Regions from separate parts of the Streptomyces sp. NPDC032822 genome, predicted to be linked through region 2. Evidence: riboswitches for the same ligand, from Rfam matches in the RefSeq annotation. Region 2 holds a riboswitch; each other region holds the start of a gene.
The links. Region 2 has a riboswitch for cyclic di-AMP ahead of ACZ5VD_RS11830 (C40 family peptidase). Riboswitches for the same ligand answer to the same signal wherever they lie in the genome.
Positions count from the first base shown of each region.

Region 1 (2,192 bases), on a different contig from region 2:
TCCCCCCGCTGTCGACCCTCGGAGCACCCCTGCCACACGACCGCAATGAAGTGATCATGAGCGAGCGAGGGCGAAGGTGCCGGAGGGGCACACACCGAAGGCCGGACCCGGGGATCGGGGTCCGGCCTTCGGTGGCTTGCGGGGCGCCTGGGGCGCGGGGAGGGTGTCAGCCGACGGCGACGCCCTTCGCGCGGAGGTAGGCCACCGGGTCCACGTCCGAGCCGTAGTCCGGCGTGGTGCGGATCTCGAAGTGCAGGTGCGGGCCGGTCACGTTGCCGGTCGCACCGGAGAGGCCGAGCTGCTGCCCCTCGGTCACGGTCTGACCGCTGGAGACGGAGAGCGAGGAGAGGTGCGCGTACTGGGCGTAGTAGCCGTCGGCGAGCCTGACGACGACCTGGTTGCCGTATGCGCCGCCCCAGCCCGCGGAGACGACCGTGCCCGCGCCGACGGCCTTGAGGGCGGTGCCGGTCGGGACGACGAAGTCGACACCGGTGTGGTAGCCGCTGGACCACATGCTGCCGGACACGCGGTAGGCGGTTCCGACGGAGGCTCCGCTCACCGGGAGGGTGAAGCCGCTGGAGCTGCCGTTGTCGGCGCTCTGCGTGGCCGACTCGGTCTTCGACGAGGCGGACGCATCAGATGAACCCGACGAAGAAGATGAAGAAGACGACTTCGACGAGGAGCCGGAGGAGGACGGGGAGGTGCCCGTGGTGGCCTTCTTGCCGAGCGTGAGCTTCAGCCCGGGGTGGATCAGCGACGGGTCGTCGCCGACGGCCTGCCGGTTGTCGGAGTAGAGCTTCTGCCAGCCACCGGTGACGTTCTCCTCGTCCGCGATCTTCGAGAGATAGTCACCGGCTCGCACGGAGTAGGTCTTCGCGCCGGAGGTCCGCGCGGTCTCCTTCTTTTCGGCCGTCGCCTTTTCGGCCACCTTCTTCACGGTGGTCGGAACGGACGAGTCGACGGCCTTTTCCGAGACGGACTGCGGGGTGGCGGCATGCGCGCCGGTGGCACCGAGAAGCGGCAGGGCGAGTGCGGCGCCACCGGTTCCGGCGACGGCTATGGAACGGGTGAAGCGCTGGGACTTCGGGCGGCGGTGCTTACCCTTCGCGGGCATGACGAATTCCTCTCCGGCGCCTGCGAGGTGAGCTGTCGGGTGCGGACTGGAGATGCCCGGCCGTACCGAAGTACGGCTTAACCCCTAGCCGTTCCGGAGACCGGAACAGGCGGTTGTACCTGTGGGTCCCCCGCTCCTGCCAAGGACGGGTGAGTGTGAGCGGTCTCCGGGCGGCGGCAGGATTGGGCGTCCGTCCGGATCGGGGCGAACGTAAGCGACCGAGACGCAAAGGGACAAGTAAGTGGTTCCCTGTGCATGGCCACCTGTCGGCCGCCTGAGAGAATTCCCGGTCACCCTGTGTGCATTACAGGGTGACCGCCACGGTCAAACTCCCTTGAAAACGGCACCGATTACGTGCACATGACGAGCGACACACGGTCACGAATATGACGCTCCTCACGTGGCACATTCACAGGTTCCTTTATTCCAGAAGGAGTTGGAGCGAAGGTGTGGAATTCGGGCAGAAGCCCTAGATACGACGCAGCCGGAGAACCGTCGCATCGAGGTCACCGCGCAGCCCCGTCCGCAGTCCGTGATGCAGCAGAACGGCACCTCGGTGAACTTCGCCCGTTTCGCGGCATTCATACGACGCCGCCGGGTCGAGCCCCCGCAGCCGCAGCGCCGGCACGGGCTCGCCGTAGTGCTGCGCCTGGAGCCAGGCGAGGACGACGGTCTCGTCGCCGAGCACGTACTGCACGGCGCTCGACCCGCCCGTCGGAGGCCGCAGCCGGTAGAGGTCGCCACGCTGCACGAGAGGCCGGATCTCCTTGTAGAGATCCACCCACTCGCGCGCCTCGGCGAGCTCCTCCTCGGTCCACTCGGCGAGATCCCCGCCCACCCCGAGCACCCCGGCCATGGCGCTCACAAAACGGAACCGCAGCGAGCTGACCCGGCCGTTGAGCTGGGTATTGGGGCTGTCGGTGACCCAGGCGGCCATGGCCCGGGCGGGGTGGATCTGGGTGAAGCCGTGCTGGATGGCGAGCCGGTCGAGCGGGTCGGTGTTGTCGGAGGTCCACACCTGGTCCGTACGGCTCATCACCCCGAGGTCGATCCGCCCGCCGCCACCCGAGCAGGACTC
Region 1 is NZ_JBVIOL010000002.1:461,532-463,723, forward strand. Features, by position in the region: gene ACZ5VD_RS07710 (M23 family metallopeptidase) at 167-1,114, opposite strand; cyclic di-AMP (ydaO/yuaA leader) riboswitch at 1,117-1,276, opposite strand; gene ACZ5VD_RS07715 (alpha-galactosidase) at 1,584-2,192, opposite strand, start outside.
Region 1: linked by a shared signal. The riboswitch ahead of ACZ5VD_RS07710 (M23 family metallopeptidase) and the one ahead of ACZ5VD_RS11830 (C40 family peptidase) in region 2 are both predicted to bind cyclic di-AMP.

Region 2 (2,192 bases):
CGGGACATCTCGCTGTACATCAACTCCCCCGGCGGCACGTTCAGCGCGATGTCGGCGATCTACGACACGCTCCAGTACGTCACCTGCGACGTGGAGACCGTCTGCCTGGGCCAGGCGGGCTCGTCGGCCGCGGTGCTGCTGGCCGCGGGGACGCCGGGCAAGCGGTTCGCGCTGCCGAGCGCGCGGATGGTGATCCATCAGCCCGCGCTCACCGAGCCGGTGCAGGGACAGGCCAGCGATCTCGCCATCCAGGCCGAGGAGCTGACCCGCACCCGGACCCGGCTGGAGGAGATGCTCGTGCGGCACACCGGGCGGACGCCGGAGCAGGTGCACACGGACATCGAGCGGGACAAGATCCTCACCGCGCCGGAGGCGGTGGAGTACGGACTGGTGGACGAGCTCATCCCCAGCCGCAAGGCCTCGCGCCGCACACCCGGCCGGGGGTGAGCCGCGCATGCTGCCGGACCTGCCGCCGCTGCCCGCCCTGACGCGCGCCGAGGGTGAGCTGATCGACCGTTATCTCGACGCGGTCGACCTGCTCGGCCGGATCAACCCGGCCCGGCACGGCGACACCTACAGCGGTCTGCGCGCCGCCCAGGCACTGGTGACGAAGGCGGCCGAGCTGCGGGACGCGCTGGCGCTGATGCACCGTCGGGGCGAGCGCGAGGTGCACGCCGACACGCTGGAGCGGGCGCTGCGCGTGCTGGACGGGGAGCGCCGCACGGCTCGCGTCACGCTGCCGCCGCGCTCCGACAGTTGACGCCCCGCACCACCGGTCCGGCCGCGCGGCCCTCCCGAAGACGCGTCCGGACCGGCGCCGAAACGGACCAAACGGCGTACCCCCTAATGGGGGAGACGCGCGTCCCTTTTCCCGCCCGTCAGGGTTGCGCAACATGCGGAGACCGAAGGCGGAATGAGTTGTTCCGGTGCTGGTCCGGGGGTGCTCGGGGCCCTCGACACCCCTTCGAACACCAGGACGTCCACCCGAACGGGTGAGTGGTGAGTAACAACACAAATCCCCGGTTCCGTTGGGATTTTCGGACAAGCGTGGGCCAAGATCCCTGACTGACGACAAGCCCCCGCCGCAGCGGCGGGGCGATCCGGGCGGACGCCGAGTCCTGCCGCCGCACGGATGACCGGTCGACAGAAGTGGATCGGCAGGAGTGGAGGACCCAAGCACGACGGGTCGCCGGGACGGTCACGCCATGACCGGGTCGAGCAGCCCTTGGGGTGAAGCCGCAGCAGCGGCCGGGCAACTTCGCCAGCCCGAATCCGACAGGTCATCCTTCACAGGCGGCTGACGAAGGGTTGCGCATGACTGCGCTCAATCGTGTCCCGTCGCTGATGGTCCGGGCCGGTACCGCCTCGGCCCTCACCATCGCCGCAGTGGGCGGCTCCATCGTGGTCCCGGGTGTCGCCTCCGACGCCGCGGCCGCCACGCCGGCGACGAAGGCACTCAAGATCGCGGCCTCCAAGAAGGGCTCCCCGTACAAGTACGGGGCCACCGGACCAAGCCGCTTCGACTGCTCCGGGCTCACGCTGTACTCGTTCAAGAAGGCGGGCAAGAAACTGCCCCGCACGGCGGCCCAGCAGTACAACAAGACACACCACATCTCCTCCAAGGGCCGCAAGGCCGGAGACCTGGTGTTCTTCCACTCGGGTTCGAGCGTCTACCACGTCGGCATCTACGCCGGGAAGGGCAAGATCTGGCACTCCCCGAAGACCGGGGACGTGGTACGACTGCAGAAGATCTGGACCAAGAGCGTCTGGTACGGCCGGGTCAAGTGACCCTCCTGGAGGGGGCGGCGGCGGTCCGACCCGCCGCCGCCCTCTTCGGGGCTTCACGCAGGGCGCGTCGCGGAGCCTGACGTACGGCCCGAAGCGCGCTACGGCTCCTGCTGCCCCGCAGCCGTCACCGGCTCGGCCGGCACGGTCCACGGGAGTTCGATGAAGACGGTCTTGCCGCCCTCGCGGGTGGGCCGGACCCTCAGCTTGCCGCCGCACTCCGCGGTCAGCCAGCGGATGATCACCATGCCCCGGCCGTTGTCCTGTTGGACGGCGGCCGGCAGTCGTTGGGGGAAGCGCGGGTGGCTGTCGGTCACACCGATGCGCAGGTGTTCGTCACGGTCGAGCTCGATGTCCACCGTGAAGGTGGGTGACTGCCCGAAGGTGTGCTGTACGGCGTTGGTGGC
Region 2 is NZ_JBVIOL010000003.1:606,404-608,595, forward strand. Features, by position in the region: gene ACZ5VD_RS11820 (ATP-dependent Clp protease proteolytic subunit) at 1-447, shown strand, start outside; gene ACZ5VD_RS11825 (hypothetical protein) at 455-760, shown strand; cyclic di-AMP (ydaO/yuaA leader) riboswitch at 1,178-1,311, shown strand; gene ACZ5VD_RS11830 (C40 family peptidase) at 1,315-1,788, shown strand; gene ACZ5VD_RS11835 (ATP-binding protein) at 1,887-2,192, opposite strand, start outside.

Region 3 (2,192 bases), on a different contig from region 2:
GTCGCGGCAGACCAGGGCCATGAGGCGCTTGGAGTCGGCGCCGTCGTAGATCGAGAACGACGAGGTGAAGCCGAGCTGCTTGGACTCCCGCCGCAGGATGCGCACGCACGCGCTGTGGAAGGTCATCACCCACATCGCGTTCGCGCGCGGGCCGACGAGCTGCTCGACGCGCTCCTTCATCTCGCCCGCGGCCTTGTTGGTGAAGGTGATCGCGAGGATCTGTCCCGGATGCACGTTCCGCGCGCCCAGCAGGTGGGCGATGCGGTGGGTGAGCACCCGGGTCTTGCCGGAGCCGGCGCCGGCCACGATGAGCAGCGGGGTGCCGTGGTGCACGACCGCGGCCCTCTGGTTCTCGTTCAGCCCGTCCAGGAGCGCGGCCGGGTCGATCGCCGGGCGTGGGGCGCCGTCGCGGTAGTAGGCGTCCCGGTCCGGGGGCACGTCGAACTTCCCGCCGAACAGATCGTCCGGAACCGGCTCCGGAACGTGATCGTCCTCGGGCGGTGGCGGGTGTTCTTCCTCGTGCTCACCGGAGTGGGTCCGAGGGGCCTGGAGGTTCGCCAGGAAGCTGTCGTCAAAGAGGCTGCTCATCGCTCTCCGAGTCTAGGGCTCCCCACTGACACCCCACCCCCGCCCCGGGAAAACCGTCCGCCCGACGCACCCCTCACCCTTCGGAACGCGCCCCTCACGTTCGGCGACCGACCAGGGCGGACGGGTCGCGACACCCGGCGACCTGACCGAAGGTCACGAAAATGTATCGGGCATATCGAACATCATCCTTCACAGGGACCACACCCGTTGGCTACCGTTCGAGGCAGGCCGTACGACCCCTCCCGGCGAACGTCGCCGGGCCGCACGGCCTCCGCCGAGTCCGACGCGCCGCCGTGCGCCCGGAGCCGGGGACCCACCGAACTTGGGGTGAATCGGCCCGACTTCCCTTCAGGGAACGGCCGTAGGGCACACCTTCCCGACCAATCCGCCCGAACCCGACAGCTAACTCGGTAGGCGGAACGTGGAAGGAGTCGCCTCCCTTGGCGTCGCACCGCAAGTCGCGTCCTTCGGGTACGCGCGTAGCAGGCATACGGACCCCGGCCCTCGCCACGGCCGCCCTCACCTCCGTTGCCCTGCTGTCCCAGACGGCCAACGCCGCCCCGGCCGCCGATGACAAACCGAGCCTCGAAGAGGTCGAGAAGAAGGTCGGCGACCTGTACCGCCAGGCGGAGTCGGCGACCGACAAGTACAACGCGGCCCAGGAGAAGACCGCGAAGCAGCGCAAGCGCGTCGACACCCTCCTCGACGACGTCGCCGAACGCACCCAGGGTCTCAACGAGGCGCGTGAGGAACTCGGTTCGTTCGCCGCGGCCCAGTACCGCAACGGTGCCTCCACCCCCGACACGGCGACCTTCCTGCTCGCGGACTCCCCTCAGGACTACTTCGACCAGACCCAGCTGATGGGCCGGCTGACCAATCGTCAGAAGGGCGCGGTCGACGACTACGTCACCGAGCGGTCCGCGACGATGGAGAAGCGCCGGGAGGCCACGGAGAGCCTGGAGACGCTCACCAAGGCGCAGGGCGACCTGAAGACCTCCAAGGCCACCGTCCAGAAGAAGCTCGCCGACGCCCGCGCGCTGCTGTCTCAGCTGACCGCCGAGGAGAAGGCCCGGCTCGCGGCGATCGAGCAGGAGAAGCAGCGGGAGGCCACGCGCAAGGCGGCCGAGCTGGCGCGGCAGCAGGCGGCGGACCAGAAGGCCCGGGAGCAGGCGGCCACCGCCCGGCAGGACACCGGTACCGGCTCGTCGAGCTCGTCGTCCGACACGGTCCCGGACGCCTCGTACGCCGCCAAGGCCGCGAAGACGCTCGCCTACGCCCGCGCCCAGATCGGCAAGCCGTACGTCTGGGGCGCCACCGGCCCCGGCTCGTACGACTGCTCCGGCCTCACCCAGGCCGCCTGGAAGGCCGCCGGCGTCACCCTCCCCCGCACCACCTACGACCAGGTCGACGCCGGCACCACGGTCTCCCTCTCCGCCGCCCGGCCCGGCGACCTCGTCTTCTTCTACGACGACATCAGCCATGTCGGCATCTACATCGGCAACGGCATGATGATCCACGCCCCGAAGCCGGGCACGTACGTCCGCGAGGAGTCGGTCTACTACGACGGGGAGTCCTCGATCTACCGGGTGGTACGGCCGGCCTGA
Region 3 is NZ_JBVIOL010000010.1:306,720-308,911, reverse strand. Features, by position in the region: gene pcrA (DNA helicase PcrA) at 1-588, opposite strand, end outside; cyclic di-AMP (ydaO/yuaA leader) riboswitch at 851-1,020, shown strand; gene ACZ5VD_RS28115 (C40 family peptidase) at 1,029-2,192, shown strand.
Region 3: linked by a shared signal. The riboswitch ahead of ACZ5VD_RS28115 (C40 family peptidase) and the one ahead of ACZ5VD_RS11830 (C40 family peptidase) in region 2 are both predicted to bind cyclic di-AMP.

Region 4 (2,192 bases), on a different contig from region 2:
TAGCCGTCCGGTTCGCGTCGAGTCGGCGGGGCGTTCCATCCGTATTCTCTGATCATGGCCGCACCCACCGCATATTCACTCATCGCCACCGACCTGGACGGAACGCTGCTCCGAGGCGACGACACGCTGTCCGACCGGTCCCTCGCCGCACTGGCGCGGGTGACGGCGGCCGGTGCCCGGCATCTCGTGGTGACCGGCCGCCCGGCGCCCAGAGTGCGGCCACTCCTCGACGACCTGGGCAGCGAGGGACTCGCGGTGTGCGGGCAGGGCGCGCAGGTGTACGACGCCGGCGCGGACCGTCTGCTCTGGTCGGTCACCCTGGACAGGGAACTGGCCGAGACCGCGCTCGGCAAGATCGAGGCCGAGGTCGGCCAGGTGTACGCGGCCGTCGACCAGGACGGCGTGGACGGGCTCACCCTCATCGAGCCGGGCTATCTGATGCCCCACCCGACCCTGCCCGCGGTCCGGGTCGCAAGACGCGACGACCTGTGGCGCGAGCCCATCAGCAAGGTGCTGCTGCGCCATCCCTACCTGTCCGACGACGAGTTGGCGGCGACGGCGCGCGGAGTGATCGGCTCGCTGGCCACGGTCACCATGTCGGGGCCCGGGACCGTCGAACTCCAGCCATGCGGCATCACGAAGGCGACGGGGCTGGCGCTGGCCGCCGACCATCTCGGTCTCGGCCCGCAGCACACCGTCGCCTTCGGGGACATGCCCAACGACATCCCCATGTTCGACTGGGCCGCCCACGGCATCGCCATGGCCAACGCCCATCCCGAACTCCGGTCCGTGGCCGACGAGGTCACCCTGTCGAACGAGGACGACGGCGTCGCCGTCGTCCTCGAACGTCTCTTCCCGGACGGGAAGTTCTGACCGGCCCCGGGGATCACGCCCCGGGAGTCGGCCCCCGGGATCTCTAGTACGCGCCCCACACGTTGTCGATCGACCCGTACCGCGCCGCCGCGTAGTTGCAGGCGGCGGTGATGTTGGCGACCGGGTCGTACGGGTCCCACGAGGTGTCGGCCACGTGGTAGGCCTGGAAGGTGGGGTCGATGGTCTGGAGCAGACCCTTGGACGGGGTGCCGGCGGCGGCGTTGGAGTCCCAGTTGTTGATGGCGTACGGGTTGCCCGAGGACTCCCGGATGACGTTGCGGTAGATGCCGTCGTACGTGCCCGGAATGCCGTTCTGCGCCATGACCTGGAGGGACGCCCGGATCCAGCCGTCGAGGGTGTTGGAGTACCCCAGCGAGGTGGCGGTGGTCACGGTCGGGGTCGCGGCGGACGCGCTGGTCGCGCCGATCACCGGGAGGGCGAGCACGGCGGCGCCGGTGACGGCGACGGCGAGGGTGCGGGTGAGGCGGGTCGTCCTGGAACGACGGTGCTGAGCGGCAGCAGGCATGGCGAAATGTCCTCTCCGTCGCCTGCGAGGTGAGCTGTCGGGTGCGGGCTGGGAGGTGCCCGGCCGTGCCGCCCGGGTGGGCGGCACGACTTAACCCCGAGCCGTACCGGCGTGATCTCCGGTGCGGCGACTTACCTGGGTCCCCCGCTCCTGCCGTGCGAATGGTCGTCGATGGGTGGTCCGCGAGCGGCGGCAGGATTAGGCGTCCGCTCGACAGGCCGGGAACGTATGCGAGAGCACATGTCCGAAACAAGTAGCGGATTCACACATCACACCTATTGACCTTGGTCTGAGGCGTATGGGGTGCTTGATCCTTTGCGGTTGCCAAGACTCAACTGGCGCACGGCGCAAGGCGGGGCGGGGTCCGGCGGGAAGGGAACGCGGACGCGCCGAAGGGGGCGCGGAGGCGGTTGGAAGTGACCCAACTCACGGACATGCGCAAGCATGGCAAATCGGGCAATGTTCCCAACTCGGAGTCAACCGGCAGTGCGTGGGATCCGCTTCTCCCACGTCCGGTGGAAGACCACCTCGCCGCCGTCCGTGCAGACCACCTCGTTGGTGGTCAGGAAGTCCGTCTCGTCACAGCGGATCTCCGACCGGGTGCGGACCGTCGCGTCCCAGCCCAGCTCCGGCCGGCGCAACCGGACCGTCCAGTCGGAGCGGGTCCGGGCCGACAGGGGGTCCCGCTCGTCGATCGTGTACGTCTCCAGCGCGTCCTCGGCGAACTCCAGGCCGTCGGGGTACACCCGGGTGCCGCCGTAGCGCGGATCGACCTCCAGCCGCCACTCGCCCT
Region 4 is NZ_JBVIOL010000010.1:118,644-120,835, forward strand. Features, by position in the region: gene ACZ5VD_RS27225 (HAD family hydrolase) at 55-873, shown strand; gene ACZ5VD_RS27230 (transglycosylase SLT domain-containing protein) at 917-1,399, opposite strand; cyclic di-AMP (ydaO/yuaA leader) riboswitch at 1,404-1,577, opposite strand; gene ACZ5VD_RS27235 (CocE/NonD family hydrolase) at 1,876-2,192, opposite strand, start outside.
Region 4: linked by a shared signal. The riboswitch ahead of ACZ5VD_RS27230 (transglycosylase SLT domain-containing protein) and the one ahead of ACZ5VD_RS11830 (C40 family peptidase) in region 2 are both predicted to bind cyclic di-AMP.